3 regions of the Shinella agrisoli genome follow, and region 2 is predicted to be linked to each of the others. Evidence: predicted binding sites of a transcription regulator. Region 2 holds the regulator's gene; each other region holds the start of a gene.
The links. Region 2 encodes PhoB, which activates phosphate uptake and scavenging genes when phosphate is short. Its sites were predicted from a motif close to TGTCATNNANCTGTCAT; they were not measured.
Positions count from the first base shown of each region.

Region 1: the regulator PhoB is predicted to act here: its motif matches at 3,100-3,116, upstream of ACIIOY_RS08315 (alkaline phosphatase).
Region 3: the regulator PhoB is predicted to act here: its motif matches at 1,999-2,015, upstream of ACIIOY_RS16520 (UDP-2,3-diacylglucosamine diphosphatase).

Region 1 is NZ_JBJIEP010000006.1:201,846-208,869, forward strand. It holds gene ACIIOY_RS08300 (ABC transporter permease) at 1-90, opposite strand, end outside; gene ACIIOY_RS08305 (ABC transporter ATP-binding protein) at 87-773, opposite strand; gene ACIIOY_RS08310 (hypothetical protein) at 776-1,228, opposite strand; gene ACIIOY_RS08315 (alkaline phosphatase) at 1,294-3,048, opposite strand; gene ACIIOY_RS08320 (ABC transporter permease) at 3,243-4,226, opposite strand; gene ACIIOY_RS08325 (ABC transporter permease) at 4,238-5,251, opposite strand; gene ACIIOY_RS08330 (sugar ABC transporter ATP-binding protein) at 5,253-6,743, opposite strand; gene ACIIOY_RS08335 (ABC transporter substrate-binding protein) at 6,877-7,024, opposite strand, start outside.
Region 2 is NZ_JBJIEP010000008.1:23,239-30,262, forward strand. It holds gene ACIIOY_RS10255 (Hsp33 family molecular chaperone) at 1-885, opposite strand, end outside; gene argF (ornithine carbamoyltransferase) at 1,081-1,992, opposite strand; gene ACIIOY_RS10265 (aspartate aminotransferase family protein) at 2,024-3,214, opposite strand; gene ACIIOY_RS10270 (GcrA family cell cycle regulator) at 3,640-4,170, shown strand; gene phoB (phosphate regulon transcriptional regulator PhoB) at 4,313-4,996, opposite strand; gene phoU (phosphate signaling complex protein PhoU) at 5,017-5,742, opposite strand; gene pstB (phosphate ABC transporter ATP-binding protein PstB) at 5,781-6,596, opposite strand; gene pstA (phosphate ABC transporter permease PstA) at 6,609-7,024, opposite strand, start outside.
Region 3 is NZ_JBJIEP010000015.1:40,986-48,009, reverse strand. It holds gene ACIIOY_RS16525 (MFS transporter) at 1-934, opposite strand, end outside; gene ACIIOY_RS16520 (UDP-2,3-diacylglucosamine diphosphatase) at 1,079-1,921, opposite strand; gene ACIIOY_RS16515 (NADP-dependent malic enzyme) at 2,156-4,468, shown strand; gene ACIIOY_RS16510 (ABC-F family ATP-binding cassette domain-containing protein) at 4,520-6,097, opposite strand; gene ACIIOY_RS16505 (DUF2865 domain-containing protein) at 6,348-7,024, shown strand, end outside.

The sequences.
Region 1 (7,024 bases), on a different contig from region 2:
GCTGAGTGCGACGGAAAGCGCGATCAGGACGATGACGGCGAGTGCGCCGGCCTTGAACCGGCGAAGATCGGCGAGGATGAAGCCCGTCATGCCGCGCGTGCCTCCCCGCTGTCCTCGACGATACGCCCGCCGTCAAGGCCGATGCGCCGGCCGAGCCGTTCCATCAGCGCGGGATCGTGCGTCACGACGACGAGCGTCGCGCCCTCCTCGCGCGCGAGCCGCACGAGGAGGCCGGCCACCTCGTCGCCGGTGCGGCGGTCAAGGCTGGCGGTCGGCTCGTCGGCGACGATCACGCCGGGCCTTGCGAGCAGCGCCCGCGCCACGGCGACGCGCTGCATCTCGCCGCGCGAGAGCGTTTCGACGGGCTGGCCGGGACGGGCGATGCCGGTGGCCTGAAGGAGATGGAGCGCCCGTTCCCGCTCGTCCGGCTTCAGGCGGCGGGAGAGCCGCACCGGCAGCACGACGTTGTCGAAGGCCGAAAGACCCGGGAAGAGGTGGAAATCCTGCATGACGAGGCCGATATGGGCGGCGCGGAAGGCGTCGCGCCGGCCGGCGGAAAGGCGCGTGATGTCCGTTCCGCCCCAGGAGACGGAACCGGCCGTCACGCTTTCGAGCCCGGTCACGGCGTTGACCAGCGTGCTCTTGCCGGAGCCGGAGGCGCCGGTGACCGCGAGCTGGCCGCCGGCGGGAAGCTGGAGCCGGTCGATGGCAAGCACCGGCGCTTCCAGGCCGGGAAAGCGCATCGTGAGGTTGGAAACGTCGAGCGCCAGCATGGTCAGACCGTGTTGAAGGCGGCTTCGCGCAGGCGCAGCTGGCTGACGAAGCCGGTTTCCGGGTCGGTCCAGGAACCGTATTCGAGCACGCCGCGCGCTTCGATCGGCGCGTTGTATTGCACGAAGGTCTGCTTGCGGGCGAGGTAGACGACGAGGATGTTGTCCGGCCAGTCCGCATCCGAGGAGCAGAACGGGCAAAGCGACATGGGTATTTCGGTGAGCACGAAGAAATTCGCCTCGGCTTTCAGCGGCGGCGCCATGAAGCCCTTCACGGTGACGTCCTTGCCGCTCAGCCTCTTCACCTTGTCGGAGAACTCCAGCCCGAGCACGCCGAAGCTCTTGTAGAGCTCGCCGAAGCCGAGCGTTTCCGCCGCCGCTGCCCTATAGGAAGGAAAAAGGGCGGGCAGGGCGGCGAGGGCGCCCAGAACCTGTCGTCGTGTGAATGCCTGCCGCATGGGCCTCTCTCCCGGCCGGCCCCTCATCCCGCCGGGGGACGAGGAGCCTTCCTTGATTGCGGAGCCTACTTCTTCGCCGCGCCGAGGGCGAGGGCGTCGGCGAGCACGCGGTAGACGTCGCTCTGCTCCATGTAGCCGCGGAAGCCCTCCGCGCCGGGACCGGCGGCCTGGAGCACGACGTCGTCGACCGCGTGCACGCCGGTGTCGCCGTCCTTCGGGATGTTGCCCTGGACGAAGACCGCGCCGGGAACGTCCTTGTAGGCTTCGTTGGCGACATATTCCTTCGCCTCGTTCTGGACGGCGGGAACGAACGGTCCGTCCAGCTTCGGGCGGAAGGTCTCGTAGTGGTCCGGCCCGTTGTTGGCGGCCAGGAACAGGCGGCGCGAGACGTCGACGCGGTCGGGATAGCCGTCGCCGTCCTTGTCCTCGTAGTTCGGGAAGCCCGCATCGTCATACGTGCCGACCTTCGCGCGCATCTCCTCGCCCGGCTTGTCGTCGTCCACGGTGCCGATGATGGCGACGCCGTGCGTGTGGTCGCCCGTTATGACGATCAGCGTGTCCGGGTTCTGCTCGGCGAACTCGCGGGCGACACCCACGGCCTTGTCGAACTCGATCGTCTCGAGGAGGGCGCGGTCCCAGTCGAGCGGATGGCTCATCTTGTCGACCGAGGCGGCTTCCACCATCAGGAAGAAGCCTTCCGGGTTCTTCGAGAGCTTGTCGAGCGCGGCCCTGGTCATCTCGACGAGGCCCGGCTGGTTCGGGAACTTGTCGACCGTGCCCTTCTTGAGGAATTCACGGTCGAGCGTCACGTCGAGGTTGCCGGTGTGGAAGAGGCCGAGCAGCTTGTCCTGGTTCGAGCCCGCCGCGGCGGCCAGCTCCGTCCTGTCGATGGCAAGGGCGTAGCCGGCGTTCTTGAATTCGGCGATGTAGTCCTTGTCGTCCTTGCGCTTGGAGCCCGGCACGTCCTTGCCGAGGAAGTAGGCCGAGCCGCCGCCGAGAACGACGTCCGGCTTGACGTCGAACATCATGCCGACGATCTCCGCCTTGTCGGCGCGCTTGCGGGTGTGGGCGACGAGCGCGGCGGGGGTCGCATCCTGCAGTTCCGAGGTGGTGACGATGCCGATGGACTTCTGCGTGGTGCGGCGCAGCGCCTCCGCGATCGTCTCGACCTTCGGGTCGTCAAAGCTGTCCGGCGTGCGGTCGGCGTAGACGCCGAGCGCGTTGACGCGCGACTTGTGGCCGGTCATGTAGGCCGACATGGTGTTGGCGCTGTCGGTGGCGATCGAGTGCGTCGAGGACGTGCCGATGAAGGCGACCGGCGGGATGTCGTCCATGGCGAGGCGGCCGTTGGCCTTGCCCTCGGTCATGCCCTTGGACATGATGCGCGCGCCCGTGCGGTGGGCGACGGAAAGGCCGTCGGCGATGAGGAAGATGATGTTCTTCGCCTTCGGCTCGGCGGCGGTCTCGTAGACCTCCCAGCCGACCGTCTTCGTCTCGCTGCCGGCGGCGACCTCGACCTTGTAGGTGCCGGCCTGGCCGATCGTCAGGCCGCGCAGGACGAGGGCCGAACCCAGCACCTTGTCCTCCTCGCCCTTTTCTTCCGCCACGAACTCGGCCTTCTTGCCGAAGACCGCCTCGTAGTCCTGGCCGTTGACGGTGACCTTCACGTCCTCCGGCTTCACGACGCTATCGAACTCGACCTTGAAGTCGAACGGGGAGCCGAGGAGGATCGTCGCGCGGTCGAGCGGATAGACGGTCGCAGCATTCGCGGTGCCGGCGAGCATCGTTGCCGATGCGAGGGCGAGGATGAGTTTACGCATGGGAGGGCCTCTCTTGAGCGGTGCGTTACCCCTTGCGCATAAGAAGCCTTTGTGACGAGCGTATTACACTGCGGCGTCCATCGGCCCATGAGCAGGCCGAGCAGGACGGCCGGAAGGGCGCCGACGACCATCACGGCGAAGAAGAAGGAGGCCCCTTGTCCCGATCCGCCAGATTGCCGGCGGGCGATGGCCGGCTATGTGCTCCGGTGCCGTGCCATGAGCTTGGCCTGGAGCACGACGACGACGAGCAGGAAGGCGCCGCGGATGACGGATTGCCAGTAGGCGGAGAGCGAGATCCAGCCGAGGCCGTTCTCGAAGTTGAGGATGTTGAACACCATGGCGAGCAGCAGCGCGCCGGCAAGCGTGGCGCCCACCGAACCGGAGCCGCCGGTGAGCAGCGTGCCGCCGACGACGACCGAGGCGATGGCGAAGAGCTCCCAGCCCACGCCCTCCGTGGGCTGGCCCGCGCCGAACTGCGAGGCGAGGATGACGCCGGCAAGGCCGGCGAGCGTGCCGGAGGCGAGGTAGACGGCGGCGAGCGTGCGCTCGACCTTGAGGCCCATCAGCCCCGCCGTCGCCTCGCCGTCGCCGATCGCCAGGATCCGGCGGCCGACGGGCAGCTTCTCGAGCACCAGCCAGCCGAGGACATAGGCGGCGAGCGCGATCCAGGCGGGGATGGGAAAGCCGAGGAAATCGTCCTGGCCGATCACCGTGAAGCCGGTGTCGTAGGAGACGGAGACCGACTGGTTGCCGGCGAGCAGCAGCCCGGTGCCGTAGGCCGCGAGCATGGTCGCGAGCGTGGCGATGAAGGGCTGGATGCGCATCTTCGTGATGATGAAGCCGTTCAGCGCGCCGACCGCGCAGCCGGCGGCCATGCCGCCGAGAAGCCCGGCCGCCCAGTGATGGGGCGAGAGCAGCGCCGCCACCACGCTCGCCATCGCCGCCGTGCCGCCGACGGAAAGATCGATGCCGCCGGTGATGATGACGAAGGCCATGCCGAGCGCGATCAGCGCGAACATGGAGTTGTAGCGCAGGAAGGAGAGGATGTTGTAGGGCGACAGGAAATTGTCGTAGCGCAGCGCGCCGAAGAGGATGAGGGCGAGAAGCGCCAGGATGACGCCGAGCCGGGCGAGATCGCCGGAGGACTTGATGGCGAAGGGGCGGAGGAGCGTGTGCATGGCGGTTCCCCTCAATGCTTGTCGGCGCGCTGCTGGATGAAGACGGCGAGCACGATGAGCCCGGCCTTGACGATGAGGGCGGCCGCATCCGGCACGCCGTTGGCGAGCAGCGTGTAGCGCACGAGCTGGATGACGAAGGCGCCGATGACGGTGCCGACGATGTTGGCCCGCCCGCCCGAAAGCAGCGTGCCGCCGACCGCGACGGCGGCGATGGCGTCGAGCTCCATGCCGAGGCCGACGAGGTTGGCGTCGCTCGCCGAGTTGCGCGCCACCACGACGAGGCCGGCAATGCCGGCGAGCGCGCCGCTGATCATGTAGACGAGCAGCTTGACGCGCTTCACGGGAACGCCCGTCAGCCGCGCCGCCTTCTCGTTGCCGCCGACGGCGATGATCTGGCGGCCGATGACGGTATAGCGGATCATCGCGAAGGCGAGCGCGACGATGACGATCATCAGCACGACCTGCGCCGGGATGCCGGCGATACGGCCCATGGCGATGAACTGGAAGCCCTCGTTCCTGAAGACCTGCAGGTTGCCGTTGGTCATGACCTGCGCGATGCCGCGCCCTGCGATGAACAGCACGAGCGTTGCGATGATCGGCTGGATGGCAAAGCGCGTGACGAGCAACCCGTTGAACAGGCCGAAGAGGGCGGCGACGGCGACCGGCAGCAGGAAGGCCAGCGCCACGGCGAAGGCCATGGACTCCACCTGCCAGAACTGGCCCATGAAGATCATCGGCGCCAGCGCGCCCGAAATCGCCATCAGCGAGCCGACGGAAAGGTCGATGCCGCCGGTGGCGATGACGAGCGTCATGCCGGTCGCGACGATGACGATGGTCGCGACCTGCGTGAGGTTCACGTTGAGCGTCTGCCAGGACAGGAAATTCGGCGTCACGGCGATGTTGAAGAGGATGAGCGCCAGGAAGGCGACGAAGGTGCCGTAGCGGCTCGCCAGCGTGAACAGCCGGCTGCCCGAGGAGAACGCGCCGGATTGCTGCGGGGCGGGGGTCTCGATGGTCGTCGTCATGTCATTCTACCTGATGGGCCATGGCGGAAAGCAGCGCCGCCTCGCTCAAGTCCTTGCGCGGCAGGGTCGCGACCGACCGGCCGTCGCTGAGCACGGTCACGCGGTCGGCGGCGGCGAGAAGCTCCTCCAGCTCGGAGGAGATCATCAGCACGCTCAGCCCCTCGTCGGCGAGGCTGCGCAGCAGCTTGAGGATTTCCGATTTCGCGCCGATGTCGATGCCGCGGGTCGGCTCGTCGACGATGAGGACGCGCGGGTCGGTGGCGAGCCAGCGGGCGAGCAGCACCTTCTGCTGGTTGCCGCCGGAAAGCTCCTTGATCGGCTGGTCGGGCGAGGCGCACTTGACGCCGAGCGCGCGGATATAGCGCGTGACGATCTCGTCCTGCCGGGCGCGGTCGACGATGCCGGCCTTCTTCAGCTTCGGCAGCAGCGCCAGCGTCATGTTCTCGCGGATGCTCATATCGGGCACGATACCGTCGACCTTGCGGTCCTCGGAGACGAGGCCGATGCCGTCGGCGATGGCGTCCGCCGGCTCGCGGTAGGCACGCTCGCGGCCGTCGATGCGCAGCGTGCCGCGCTGCATCTTGTCGGCGCCGAAGATGAGGCGTGCCGTCTCGGTGCGGCCCGAGCCGAGCAGCCCGGCGAGGCCGGAAATCTGGCCTTCCCGGACGGTAAGGCTCACGTCGCGCACGCGCACGCCGGCGCCGGCATTCTCGATTTCGAGGCGGACCGGGCGGTCGGGCGTCGCCTGGTCCGGCGCGATCGCCTGGAAGGCGGCGAGTTCCTTGCCGAGCATGTGGCGCACCAGCGCCATCTTGGGCATGTCGGCCATCGGGCTTTTCGCCACCGTCTGTCCGTCCCGCATGATCGTCACGCGGTCGCAGATCGCATAGAGCTCGTCCAGCCGGTGGCCGATGAAGATGACGGCGACGCCGGAGCGCTTCAGCGTGCGGATCGTCTCGAAGAGCACGGCGACCTCGCGCTCGTCGAGCGAGGAGGTCGGCTCGTCCATGATGACGAGGCGGGCGTTCTGCGTGACGGCGCGGGCGATCGCCACCATCTGCCGCGTCGCGGCATCGAAATGGGCGACGGGCCGGTCGACGTCGATGCTGAGGTTGAACGTGGCGAGCACCGCCTCCGCGCCGCGCCGCATGGCGGCGTGGTCGATCAGGCCGAAGCGTTTCGGCTCGCGCGAAAGGTAGATGTTCTCCGCCACCGAGCGCTGCGGGGCGAGGTTGATCTCCTGGTAGATGGTGGCGATGCCGGCGGCCTGGGCCTCGGCGGGCATGGTGAAATCGACCGCCTTGCCGTCGAAGACGATCTCGCCCTCGTCGCGGCGGTAGACGCCCGTCAGGATCTTGATGAGCGTCGACTTGCCCGCGCCGTTCTGGCCGACGAGCGCCATCACCTGCGCCGGCTCGACCTCGAGCGAAGCGGATCTGAGCGCCGCGACGCCGGCGAATGCCTTGGAAATGCCCTGCATGGACAGAAGCATGGGGTCCTCCTCTATCCGCCCTCCGGGACGGGCCCTGTGAGCCTACACCCGAACGGGCCAAACGTCAGGCCCGTTCAAAAAACCGGCCGAGACGGCTGTGCCGCCCCGGCCGGAATAGGCTTGGGAGATTGTGTCAGTAGGCGTTGGCGAGTTCCGCGGCCGCGTTGGAGGCGTCGTAGAACTTGTCCTCGTTGATGATGACCGGGTCGATCGTCTCGCCCTTGGCATAGCGCAGCATGGTCTCGAACGCCTTGGGCCCGAAGCGCGGGTTGCATTCGACG
Region 2 (7,024 bases):
GCTGAGCCCGGCCAGAACGTTTTTCAGCTTCTCGCGCGAGCAGGAGCAGCGGTCGAAGACCTGCTGCGGCTGGTAGACGCGCACGCCGCGCTCGTGGAAGAGGCGGTACAGAAGGCGCTCGGTGCCGACATTGGGGTCGGTCAATTCGTCGGCGTCGATCGTCTCGACCATCGCCTTGGCTTCGGCCCAGTTGTCGTCGTCGTCGATCTTGTGGCCGACTTCCTCGCCGTCGCCGCCCGGAAGATCGGCCTGCCGCATGCGTTCCGGCGCCTGCGGCAGGAACTGCGCGACCATGCCGCCCGCCCGCCAGCGATGGCGGGCCTTGCCGGCCGGGTCGCGGTCGTAGAGCTCGGCGACGCCGAGACGCACCTTGGTCGGGATCTGCTCCGACTGGCGGAAATAGACGCCGGCGATCTCTTCCAGCGTGTGGCCGTCAAGCGGGACGATGCCCTGGTAGCGCTGGGTGTGCGGGCCCTGGTCGATGGTGAAGGCGAGGACGCCCTTGCCGAGCAGCTCGTGCGGCTCGGTCCTGCCTTCGGCGACGGCGGCGTCGAGCGCCGGCTGGTCGAAGCGGGCATAGGCGCGCACATCCTGCGGCGCGGAAAAATCGGCGACGAGCAGGTCGACCGGGCCGTCGCCCTTGGTCTGGACGATCAGCTTGCCCTCGAACTTCAGCGAGGTGCCGAGCAGCACGGTCAGCGTGATCGCCTCGGCGAGCAGCCGCGCAACCGGCGCGGGATAATCGTGCCGGCCCAGGATGCCGTCGAGCATCGGGCCGAGCTGCACGGCGCGCCCGCGCACATCGAGGCCTTCCACCTGGAACGGCAGGACATGGTCGTCGCCGGCAAAGCCGGGTTCACCGAGTTTCAGGGCACTTTCAGCCATCGTCATTCTGCTCCTTGCACGCCGCGATGCCGGCGGGCGATCAGCCCGGCCGCGTCCGACAGCGTTCTACCGTGATTCAGCGCTCCCTGCCGCCCGATCATTCCATACCGGGCGGGCATGCGCCAGCAAAAGCGCCTTGCAGCGCCCCGTGATGGCCCCTAGATCGTGCGGGCAGCCCCGTTTTTCAAGGCGGCGTCAGACGACGCCGAAACACCAGGCGAGGATGGACTTCTGCGCGTGCAGGCGGTTTTCCGCCTCGTCGAACACGACGGACTGCGGGCCGTCGATCACCTCGTCCGTCACCTCCTCGCCGCGATGGGCCGGCAGGCAGTGCATGAAGAGGGCGTTCCTGTCGGCACGCGCCATCAGCTGCTTGTTGACCTGGTAGGGCTGGAAGATGTTGTGGCCGCGGGCGCGGTGTTCCTGGTTCATGGAGACCCAGGTATCGGTGACGACGAGATCGACGCCGTCCACGATCGCTTCCGGGTCGTGACCGAGCAGGATGTCGCCGCCGTTGTCGCGCGCCCAGTTCAAAATCTTGTCGTCGGGCTCCGAGCCCATCGGCACCGCCATCCTCATCGTATAGCCGAAACGGGCGGAGCCCTCGACGAAGGAGTGCAGCACGTTGTTGCCGTCGCCCGTCCAGGCGAAGGTCTTGCCCTTCGTGGAGCCGCGATGCTCCTCGAAGGTCATGATGTCGGCCATGATCTGGCAAGGGTGGGTGAGATCCGTCAGCGCGTTGATGACCGGCACGGTGGCGTGCTCGGCAAGCTCCAGCAGGCGCGCATGGTCGGTCGTGCGGATCATGATGGCGTCGACGTAGCGCGACAGGACCTTCGCCGTGTCGCCGATCGTCTCGGCGCGGCCGAGCTGCATTTCGGTGCCCGACAGGAACAGCGTCTCGCCGCCGAGCTGGCGCATGCCGACATCGAAGGAGACGCGGGTGCGCGTGGAGGGCTTCTCGAAGATCATCGCCAGCATCTTGCCGGCGAGAGGCCGCTCTTCCGTACCGGCCTTGCTGGCCGCCTTGCGCTTGTGCGCATCGTCCATGATGACGCGCAGATCGCTTTCCGAAACGGCGGAAAGGTCGAGAAAATGCTTGGCCATGGTATGTCCTGTCTGTCCCCGGTCCCTTTGCTCAGGCGGCCTTGGCGGCCGTGAGCTTCTCTGCTGCCCGCTCGATACGCGCAAGCCCCTCGCGCGCTTCTTCCGCCGTCACCGTCAGCGGCGGCAGCAGCCGCAGCACGTTGTCGCCCGCCGGGACGGCGAGCAGCCTTTCCGCGCGCACAGCCTTCAGCAGGTCGGCAGCCGGAATCTTCGCCTTGATGCCGAGCATCAGCCCCTCGCCGCGGATCTCCTCGACGATCTCCGGGAAGCGGTCCTTCAGCGCCGCGAGGCCCTGGCGGAAGACGAGGGCGACAGCGCGCACATGGTCGAGGAAGCCGTCTTCGAGCACGACGTCGAGCACGGCGTTGCCGACGGCCATCGCGAGCGGATTGCCGCCGTAGGTGGAGCCGTGCGTGCCGGCGACCATGCCGGATGCGGCTTCCGCGGTGGCAAGGCAGGCGCCGAGCGGAAAGCCGCCGCCGATGCCCTTTGCGACCGCCATGATGTCCGGCGTGATGCCGGACCATTCATGGGCGAAGAGGCGGCCGGTGCGGCCGACGCCGGACTGCACCTCGTCGAGCACGAGCAGCAGCCCGTACTCGTCGCACAGCTGGCGCAACTCCTGCATGAACTCCTTCGGAACCGGGCGGATGCCGCCTTCACCCTGAACCGGCTCGATCAGGATCGCCGCCGTTTCCTCGGTGATCGCATCCTTGACGGCGGTGATGTCGCCGAAGGGGACCTGGAGGAAACCGGGGGCCTTGGGGCCGAAGCCTTCGAGATACTTCTCCTGCCCGCCCGCCGCGATGGTCGCGATCGTGCGGCCGTGGAAGGCGCCTTCGAACGTGATGATATGGTACTTGCCGGCATGGCCCTTGGCGAAATGATAGCGCCGCGCCGTCTTGATCGCGCATTCCAGCGCCTCGGCACCCGAATTGGTGAAGAACACCTTGTCGGCGAAGGTGGCTTCGGCCAGCCTGCGGCCGAGGCTTTCCTGGCCGGGGACTTCGTAGAGGTTCGACAGGTGCCAGACCTTGTCGGCCTGGTCCTTCAGCGCGGCGACAAGATGCGGATGGGCGTGGCCCAACGAATTGACGGCGACGCCCGCGGCGAAATCGAGATATCGCTCGCCATCTTCGGCAATCAGCCACACGCCCTCCCCGCGCGTGAACCGGAGCGGGGCACGCATATAGGTTTCATAGAGCGGCGCGGCATCGGCCATGGCGCGGATCCTCCGAAAAGAGATGCGGAAAAACGTGTCTGCGGCTTGACTTTTCCGGGCATCAGAAAAATCAAAAGCCGCCTTTCGGCGGCATGCCGGCACTATCGGCATTTCACCCCGGGATGTCAACAAAATCGCAAGCCGAAATGCGGCTGAACCTCCCGCAAGGTGAGGATTCACGGCACGCGTGGAAGGTGTCGCTATCGAGTCACACCCGACCAGCAAGTTGGGGAAAACTCCGAAATCGATTCGCCTCGATTCGGGCGACTCTTGTCACGGAGTCCCCCGGACTCTAGGTTAAAGGCCAATTACTAGGCTGCATGCGGCGGAACTAGTCACCAAAAGAGTTAGGGCGTTCAGTTCCGGACCCGTCCGGAACGCGATGAGGGATTCCCGCATTGCGAGCGCCGAACGGAGACGAGAGCATGAACTGGACAGACGAGCGCGTCGAGAAACTCAAGAAGCTCTGGAGCGAGGGCCTGAGCGCGAGCCAGATCGCGGCACAGCTCGGCGGCGTCAGCCGCAACGCGGTCATCGGCAAGGTGCACCGGTTGAACCTGCCGGGCCGGGCCAAGGCCGGCGGCACGCAGAGCGCATCGCGCCCGAAGCGCCCGGCGGCGGCAGCCCCGCGCCCGTCCAACTTCGCGGCCCGCGCCGTCACCGCCCGCACCGTGGCGCGCCCGGCCGGCAACACCATCGCCAAGGAAGAGATCGATTTCGACGCGCAGAGCGACCAGCTTCCGGTTCCGGCCAACGGCAATGCCGTGGTCGTGCCGATGTCGCGCCGGCTGGAACTGACGCAGCTCACCGAGCGCACCTGCAAATGGCCGATCGGCGATCCGCTGAACGACGACTTCCATTTCTGCGGCAACGAGTCCCCGGACAACTCGCCCTATTGCACCTACCACCAGCGCCTCGCCTACCAGCCCTCGGCCGAGCGGCGGCGGATGCGGTGAACAGCACGAGCGTGGACTGAGACGCGGGCCCGGAAGGGCCCGTTTTCGTCTGGGTTGGAGAATAAGGGCGAGGTCAACGCACCGCAAAACGCGAAACAGGCCCCGAAGGGCCCATTCCGTCCTTGGGAGGAAACTTTTCGCCTCAGGCTTCCAGCGAATAGCCGGCGCCGCGGACTGTGCGGATGACGTCCTGCATGTTGGCGAAGTTGAGCGCCTTGCGCAGGCGGCCGACATGCACGTCGACGGTGCGCTCGTCGACATAGATGTCATGGCCCCAGACGCCGTCGAGGAGCTGCGAGCGGGAGAAGACGCGGCCTGGCGAGGTCATCAGGAACTCCAGCAGGCGGAACTCCGTCGGGCCGAGGCGCACTTCGCGGGTGCGGCGGTGGACGCGGTGCGTCTCGCGGTCGAGCTCGATGTCGCCGCAGCGCAGGACCGTCGAGACGACCTCCGGCTTGGCCCGGCGGAGCATGGCGCGCACGCGGGCGACGAGCTCCGGCGTCGAGAAGGGCTTGACCACATAATCGTCCGCGCCGGTGGCAAGGCCGCGGACCCGCTCGCTCTCCTCGCCGCGCGCCGTCAGCATGATGATCGGCAGGCGCTCGGTTTCCGGCCGCTGGCGCAGGCGCCGGCACAGCTCGATGCCGGAAACGCCGGGCAGCATCCAGTCGAGGATGAGCAGGTCCGGCATGCGCTCCTGCAAGCGCATCTCGGCCTCGTCACCGGAGAGGATCGTATCGACCTCGAAGCCTTCGGCCTCGAGATTGTAGCGCAGGAGGACGCTCAGCGCCTCCTCGTCTTCCACGACGGCAATTCTGGGCACCATGGACCTGAACCCTGCTCTCGTTACTCGGAGACGTCGCTGGTGCCGGCGGCAACCACCGACGTCGAGGTATCGTCCTTCGGGCGCTCGCCCTCGGGCTGCGAGCCGGTCGCCATGTAGTAGATGGTTTCGGCGATGTTCGTCGCATGGTCGCCGATGCGCTCGATGTTCTTGGCGCAGAACAGGAGGTGCGTGCAGGGCGTGATGTTGCGCGGATCCTCCATCATGTAGGTCAGGAGCTCGCGGAACAGCGAGGTGTAGATCGCGTCGATCTCGTCGTCGCGCTCGCGGATGGCCTTGGCCTTGTCGACCGAGCGCGTGGCGAAGACGTCGAGCACTTCCTTCAATTGCATCAGGGCGAGCTCGGCAAGGTGCTCGAGGCCGCGGGCGAGCTTGCGCGGCATGCCCGAGCTCTGCACGGCGATGACACGCTTGGCGGTGTTCTTGCCGAGGTCGCCGACGCGCTCCAGCTCGGCCGCGATGCGGATCGCGCCCATGATCTCGCGCAGGTCCGCCGCCATCGGCTGGCGCTTGGCGATGGTGACGATCGCCTTCTCGTTGATCTGGCGCTCGGCATTGTCGAGGATGACGTCTTCCGAGATCACCTTCTGCGCCAGCGCCGCGTCGGTGGTGACGAGGGCGCGGACGGAATCCGACACCATCTGCTCGGCGGTGCCGCCCATTTCGGAGATGCGGCGGGAAAGGTACTTCAGTTCTTCGTCGTAGATCGAGACGATATGGGTCGGCATGGCTTTGTCCTTGCTGCGCGTGGTCAGGAAAACGGGCGTCAGCCGAAGCGGCCCATGATGTAGTCCTGCGTGCGCTGGTCGTCCGGGTTGGTGAACATCTTGTCCGTGTCGTTCTCCTCGACGAGGTTGCCGAGGTGGAACATGGCGGTGCGCTGCGAGACGCGGGCCGCCTGCTGCATCGAGTGCGTCACGATGACGATGGTGAAGTTGGCGCGCAGCTCGTGGATCAGTTCCTCGACCTTGGCCGTCGCGATCGGGTCCAGCGCCGAGCAGGGCTCGTCCATCAGGATGACCTCCGGGCTGACGGCGACGGCGCGGGCGATGCAAAGGCGCTGCTGCTGGCCGCCGGAAAGGCCGGTGCCGGACTCCTGCAGGCGGTCCTTCACCTCGTTCCAGAGGCCCGCCTTCTGCAGGCTCTGCTCGACGACGGCGTCCATGTCGGCCTTCGTCTTGGCGAGGCCATGGATGCGCGGGCCGTAGGCGACATTCTCGTAGATCGACTTCGGGAACGGGTTCGGCTTCTGGAAGACCATGCCGACGCGGGCGCGCAGCTCCACGACGTCGATCGCCGGATCGTAGATGTCATCGGAATCGAGCGTGATGCGGCCGGTGACGCGGCAGCCGTCGATCGTGTCGTTCATGCGGTTCAGCGTGCGCAGGAAGGTGGACTTGCCGCAGCCCGACGGGCCGATGAGGGCGGTCACGGTGTTTTCGCGGACGTTGAGGTTGACGTCGTAAAGGGCACGCTTCTCACCATAGTAGACCGAAACGTCCTTGCCGATCATCTTGTAGGAAATGTCGTTCATTTTCTTGTCCAGCGCTTTCTCGACTGCTGCTTCTGACATGATGTTCATCTGTCTGTTCCTTTACCAACGCCGTTCGAAGCGGCGGCGCAACAGGATTGCACCAACATTCATCAGGATGAGGAAGATGAGGAGCACGATGATGGCGCCCGAGGTGCGCTCCACGAAGGCGCGTTCGGCCTCGTTCGCCCACATGTAGATCTGCACCGGAAGCGCCGTCGCCGGGTCGAGCGGGGTTGCCGGAACGTCGGCGACAAAGGCGACCATGCCGATGAGGAGGAGCGGGGCGGTCTCGCCGAGAGCGTGGGCGAGGCCGATGATCGTGCCCGTCAGGATGCCCGGCATGGCGAGCGGCAGGACGTGGTGGAACACGGTCTGCATCTTCGAGGCGCCGAGACCCAGGGCCGCCGAGCGGATCGACGGCGGCACGGCCTTCAGCGCCGCGCGGGTCGCGATGATGATCGTCGGCAGCGTCATCA
Region 3 (7,024 bases), on a different contig from region 2:
GGCATTGCAGCACGAAATAGCCGGCAAAGCCCGTTTCCAGCGGAAAGGCCAGCCAGCGGCCCACGGCGACCAGCGAGCCGAAGATCATCATGGACCAGAGGTTGAAGCGCCGCCGCAGCCGAATCGCGAAGACGAAGAGAATCACCTCCGCGAGGACCCCGGCGCTCCAGAGGATGCCGATGGCCGTGCCGCTGAAGCCCATCTTCTGCCAGTAGATCACCGAGAAGGCATACAGCATCGCGTGGCTGGCATTGACCAGCGATACGCCGATCAGCATGAGCTGCACGTCGCGCTGCCGCAGCGTGGCTGCCGGCGCCGCCGCGATGGCCGCGATGGGCGACGGGCGGCGCGGCTTGCCGATCTTCGGCACGATGAGCGCGCCGAGCACGGTCAGCGCGAAGGCGGCGACCATCGTCGGCAGCACGATGGCCCCGCCATGAAGGCCGGCCAGCCATCCGCCGATCATGGTGGCGAGGATGAAGGCGAGCGACCCCCACAGCCGCATCCGGCCGTAATCGAAGTTCCAGCGGCGGACGCCGGAAAGCGCGATCGCGTCGGTGATCGGCACGTAGGGCGAATAGACCGCGCCCTGCAGCGTGTAGAGCAGCAGGATCGGCCAGAAGCCGCTCGCGCCGAAAAGGGCAAGCCCCGTCAGCAGCGATAGGATGCCCGACCAGAGCAGCACGATCGACCGCTCGCCGAGCCTGTCGGCCGCCATGCCCGCCACCGGCGCCGTGAAGACGCGCACGAACATCGGCACGGCCAGCACGATGCCGATCTGGAAATCGCTCATCGACAGGGTCTCGAGCCAGAGCGGAAAGAACGGCAGGGCGATGCCGTTGACCATCATCGGCGCGCAGAAAACGAGGGCGATGCGCGCGGCGAAGAACGGCGGCGCGCCGGCGGACACGGTAAACCCTGAAGGGGCGGTCATTGGCGGGGAACCCGGGTTGGAATGCCTTCCGCTGTACCACGCCGATGTACGTACGCCAATCCGCTATTTCTGCGGATGCGCTGCCCTTCCGGAGCGGCGATCGCACACCGCCGCCCTGCCCTTCCGCGGAGGCGTTTCCAGTCCCTAGGCGGCTTCGGCGCTGGCCGGCTCCATCGCCTCGATCGCCCGCATCTGGCGCGACACTGGCACCACTTCGGCCGCGGCCGCGAGCTTCTGCCAGGTGATGAGCTCCATCGTCCCGTCGTGATGCTCGGCGATCGCCGTGCAGCTTTCCACCCAGTCGCCGCTGTTGATGTAGCGTATGCCATCGATCTCGGTGATGACGGCATGGTGGATGTGGCCGCAGATGACCCCGTCGGCATCGTTCCGGCGCGCCTCCTCCGCGACGACCTTCTGGAATTCGCCGATGAAGTTCACGGCCGATTTCACCTGCTGCTTGGCCCAGGAGGAGAACGACCAGTACGGCAGGCCGAGCTTGCGGCGGATGGCGGCGAAGACGACGTTGATCGCGATGGCCGCGTCGTAGGCCCAGTCGCCGAGATAGGCGACGACGCGGGCGTGGCGCACGACGACGTCGAACTCGTCGCCGTGCAGCACGAGGTAGCGCCGCCCGTCCGCCGCCTCGTGGATGATGCGCTCGGCCACCTCGACGCCGCCGAAATGGGTGCCGGGGAAGTCGCGCAGGAATTCGTCGTGGTTGCCGGGGATGTAGATGATGCGCGTGCCCTTGCGCGCCTTGCGCAGCAGCTTCTGCGTCACGTCGTTGAAGGCCTGCGGCCAGTACCAGTTGCGCTTCAGCCGCCAGCCGTCGACGATGTCGCCGACGAGCACGATGGTCTCCGCTTCATGATGCCGCAGGAAGTCGATCAGGAAGTCCGCCTTGGCCGCCTTCGATCCGAGGTGCACGTCCGAGATGAAGAGCGTGCGGAAGTGGCGGATATTGGGGTCAACGGGGGTCGCGGTCATGCGTTTGTCTCCGGGTGGCCGGCCGCCGCGATCACCTCGTGACGGGCGGCTTTCGTCCCGTTGAAAACCAGAGTCCTGTTTCAGATTGATGACACACCTATGCATTTTTCGTCCGCAAATAGGCATTGCGCAGGCGGCTGATTGCGGCTTTATGGAAGGTTCCGGAAACTTCACGTCGCGGCGGTTTCGTGCCACGAAGAGCCGCGACGAAAACAGCATATGGCAGGAAGCATCATGAGCACGGGTGACAAACCGAGGACGCAGAACGGCCCCGCGAGCGGCGACATCGACCAGCAGGCCCTCTTCTTCCACCGTCATCCCCGTCCCGGCAAGCTCGAGATCAACCCCACCAAGCCGCTCGGCAACCAGCGCGACCTGGCGCTCGCCTATTCGCCCGGCGTCGCCGCGCCGTGTCTTGCCATCCGCGACGACCCGAACACGGCCGCCGACTACACGGCCCGCTCGAACCTCGTCGCCGTCGTCTCCAACGGCACGGCCGTCCTCGGCCTCGGCAATATCGGGCCCCTGGCCTCCAAGCCCGTGATGGAGGGCAAGGCCGTCCTCTTCAAGAAGTTCGCCGGCATCGACGTCTTCGACATCGAGATCGACGCGCCGACCGTCGACGGGATGGTCGGCGTCATATCCGCGCTGGAGCCGACCTTCGGCGGCATCAACCTGGAGGACATCAAGGCGCCCGAATGCTTCGAGGTGGAGCGCCAGCTGCGCGAGAAGATGGACATTCCCGTCTTCCACGACGACCAGCACGGCACCGCGATCATCGTCGCCGCCGCGGTGCTGAACGGCCTGGAGCTCGCCGGCAAGGCGCTCGCCGACGCCAAGATCGTCGCCTCCGGCGCCGGCGCGGCGGCGCTCGCCTGCCTCAACCAGCTTGTCGTCCTCGGCGCCAGGGTGGAGAACATCTGGGTGCACGACATCGAAGGCCTCGTCTACAAGGGCCGCGAAGCGCTGATGGACCAGTGGAAGGCCGTCTACGCCCAGGAGACCGACAAGCGCCAGCTTTCCGAAACCATCGACGGCGCGGACGTCTTCCTCGGGCTTTCGGCCGCCGGCGTTCTGAAGCCCGAACTCCTCGCCCGCATGGCGGAAAAGCCGCTGATCATGGCGCTCGCCAACCCGACGCCGGAGATCATGCCGGAAGAGGCGCGCGCCGCGCGGCCGGACGCCATGATTTGCACCGGCCGCTCGGATTTCCCCAACCAGGTCAACAACGTCATCTGCTTCCCCTACATCTTCCGCGGCGCGCTCGACTGCGGCGCCCGCACCATCAACGAGGAGATGAAGATGGCGGCGGTCAGGGCGATCGCCGGCCTCGCCCGCGAGGAGGTCTCCGACGTCGCCGCGCGCGCCTATTCCGGCGACACGCCGAGCTTCGGGCCGAACTACCTGATCCCCTCGCCCTTCGACCAGCGCCTCATCCTGCGCATCGCGCCGGCCGTGGCCCGCGCGGCGGCCGAAACCGGCGTCGCCTCGCGCCCGATCACCGATTTCGACGCCTATCTCGACCAGCTCAACCGCTTCGTCTGGCGCTCCGGCTTCATCATGAAGCCGATCTTCGCCGCCGCGAAGAAGGCGGAGAAGAAGCGCGTTATCTTCGCCGAAGGCGAGGACGAGCGCGTGCTGCGCGCCGCCCAGGTGCTACTGGAGGAGGAGATCGCCAGGCCGATCCTGATCGGCCGCCCGCAGATCATCGAGACGCGCCTCAAGCGCTACGGCCTGCGCGTGCGCCCGCACACCGACTTCGAGGTGGTGAACCCGGAAGACGATCCGCGCTACCGCGACTATGTGGACGACTACTTCCGCATCGTCGGCCGCAAAGGCGTGATCCCGGAAGCCGCCCGCACCATCGTGCGCACGAACCAGACGGTCATCGGCGCGCTCGCCGTCAAGCGCGGCGAGGCCGATGCGCTGATCTGCGGCGTGGAAGGCCGCTATGCCAAGCACCTTCGCGACGTCAGCCAGATCATCGGCAAGAAGGAGGGCGTGCTCGATTTCTCCGCGCTCAGCCTGCTGATCTCGCAGCGCGGCGCCACCTTCTTCACCGATACCTACGTGACGATGGAGCCGACGGCCGAGGAGGTCGCGCAGATGACCATCATGGCGGCGCAGGAAATCCGCCGCTTCGGCATCACGCCGCGCGCCGCCCTCGTCTCGCATTCCAACTTCGGCTCGCGCGATTCGGAAAGCGCCTTCAAGATGCGCAAGGCGATGGAGATGGTGCGCGACATGGATCCGGACCTCGAGGCGGACGGCGAAATGCACGGCGATGCCGCCATTTCCGAGGCGCTGCGCCAGCGCGTCATGCCGGATTCGACCCTGACGGGCGAGGCGAACCTGCTGGTCTTCCCGAACCTCGACGCCGCCAACATCACGCTCGGCGTGGTGAAGACCATGACGGACAGCCTGCATGTCGGGCCGATCCTGCTCGGCGCCGCCATGCCCGCCCACATCCTGTCGCCGTCCGTCACCTCGCGCGGCGTGGTCAACATGGCGGCGCTCGCCGTCGTGGAGGCGTCCAACCCGGCCTGACCCGCGCCATCCGCCTTATGAAGCGGCCGCCGCTCCGGCGGCCGTTCTCGTTCAAAGCTCCAGCCGGCGCGTGATGCCGATCGCCGCCAGGAACGGCTCGTCGTGGCTGGCGACGAGGAGCGCGCCGTCATAGGCCCGCAAGCCCGCCTCCACCGCCTCTATGGAGGCGATGTCGAGATGGTTCGTCGGCTCGTCGAGGATGAGAAGCGCCGGCGGCCTGGGGCCGCCGAGCACGCAGGCAAGCCCGGCGCGCAGGAGCTGCCCGCCGCTGAGGCTGCCGGCGGCCTGCAAGGCGGCGTCCGCGCGGAACATGAAGCGCGCCAGCGCCGCACGGCAGGCGTTTTCGTCCGCCTCCGGGTTGATCCGCAGGAAGTTGTCGCGGATCGGCAGCAAGGGGTCGAGCAGGCTCACGCGCTGGTCGAGCATGGCGACGTCGGTGAAGCGCCGCACGCTTCCCTGCCAGGGTCGAAGCCGGCCGGTGACGAGCGCCAGGAACGTCGTCTTGCCCGAACCGTTCGGCCCCGTCACCGCCACGCGCTCCGGCCCGGTCATGGCGAAGGAAAGATCGCGGATCACGGGCCGCGCCGGCAGGTGGCCGGCCGTAACGCCGTCCATCCTCAGCACCATCCGGCTTTCGGGAAGATGCGTCGGCGGCACCGTGACGGTCAGCGGCTGGAGGATCTCGATGCGCTCGCGGGCCGCCGAGACCGCTTCGGCCGCCTTGGCTTGCCGGCTTTCGGCGAGCCGCGCATGGGCGCCTCCCGTCAGCTCGCTTCGCTCCTTCATCGCGCCGAGCACGATGCGCGGAATGTCGCCCCGCGCCTTCCTGCGACGCCCCGCACCGTCCTTGCGCGCCTTGCGCTCCGCGATGGTCTGCATGGTGCGCGCCACGTCCGCCGCCTGCTTTTCCGCGTCCGCGAGGTCCCGGTGCGCGGCCGCGAGCTCCAGCGCCTTGCGCTCGCGATAGGCGCTCCAGCTGCCGCCGTAGCGCGCCGCGCCGAGCGTCGTCAGCTCGACGATGGCGTCCATGGTCTCGAGCAGTTCGCGGTCGTGGCTGACGACGATCGCGCCGGCCCGCCAGCCGGCCAGCATGTCGACGACGGCGCGCCGCCCGTCCCTGTCGAGATTGTTCGTCGGCTCGTCGAGCAGCAGGAAGTCCGGTTCGCGGAAGACGAGCGCGGCCAGCGCCGCGCGCGTATGCTGGCCGCCGGAAAGAGCGGCAAGCCGCGTGTCCGGCTCCGCCTCCAGCCCGACGCGGGCGAGCGCGGCGGTAAGCCGCGTCTCCAGCGTCCAGTCGGCCTCGGCAAGGTCGTCCGCCTCCGCCTCGCCCCGCTCGGCCCGGCGAAGAAGATCGAGCGCCTTCCCGACGCCGAACAGGCCGGCGACGGTTTCCTCCGGCGCAACCTGCACGCTCTGGCGCAGGAAGCCGAGCGTCCCGTCGACCGTGACGGCGCCGGCCTGCGGGATGAGATCGCCGGTCATGAGCCTCAGCAGCGTCGTCTTGCCGACGCCGTTGCGGCCGACGAGGCCGGCGCGCTCCGACCCGAAGGTCAGGTCGATATCGGAAAGGAGCGTGTGTCCGTCAGGCGTGGACCACGTGATTTTGGAAAGCGTGATGGAATGCGGCATGGATACGGATTTCCCCGATGGCAAAGCGAAGTCGGTTTGCGGTCGGGTCGAAATCCATGGTGCACCATCCGGTCGGCGTTGACGACGGCCGGTATCTAGAGCCGAATGGTGGCCCTTGCAAGGCAAGCGGTGCCGCCGCCGTTAATCACAAATGCGGGAGGACGTTGCGCGCGCCCCCGCACGACCTATGATAGGGGCCGATCGGATCGGCTGCGCCGGCCGGCAGCACCAGGCGTTCAGGGATCGGGAATTGAAGGGACGCGCTCGTCTTCTCCTTGCCATTGCAACCGGCCTGCCGCTTCTTCTGTCGGGCGGCACGGCGGCGGCGGATGTGTGCGGGCGCATCCGGGCCGAGCTTGCGAACATGCCGAAGGTCCTCGTCGACACGGCGAGCGCGCGCAAATATGCCGGCGCCATCACCCGCCAGAACATCCAGCTGCGCAAGGCGAAGAGCGACCAGCGCCGCCTCGGCTGCTCGTCGGGCAGCATCGTCGTCATCGGCGGCGCGAATGCGAAGGCCTGCGCCACGCTCGCGTCCGTCATCGGCAAGATGGAGCGCAACCTCCAGATTCTCGACAAGAAGCGCCGCGAATTTTCCGGCGGCGGCGCCTCGCAAGGCAGGCGCAACGTGCTGAAAGCGTCGCTGGAGACGAACGGCTGCAACGGCAAGCCGAAGGTGACGCCGGTCGCCGCGACGGAGACGCTGCGGACGATCGACGAGACGCGCACCCTGCCGCTCGGCACGGCGCCGGAGGGCAGCGAGCGGCTGCAGCTGCGCTCCCTCGGCGGCAGTTCCGGCCATGGGAACCTGCGCACCGTCTGCGTGCGCACCTGCGACGGCGGCTTCTTCCCGATCTCCTCCGGCGCCACGCCGCTCGATTTCCGCCGCGACCAGAAGGTTTGCGCGATGATGTGCCCGCAAACCGA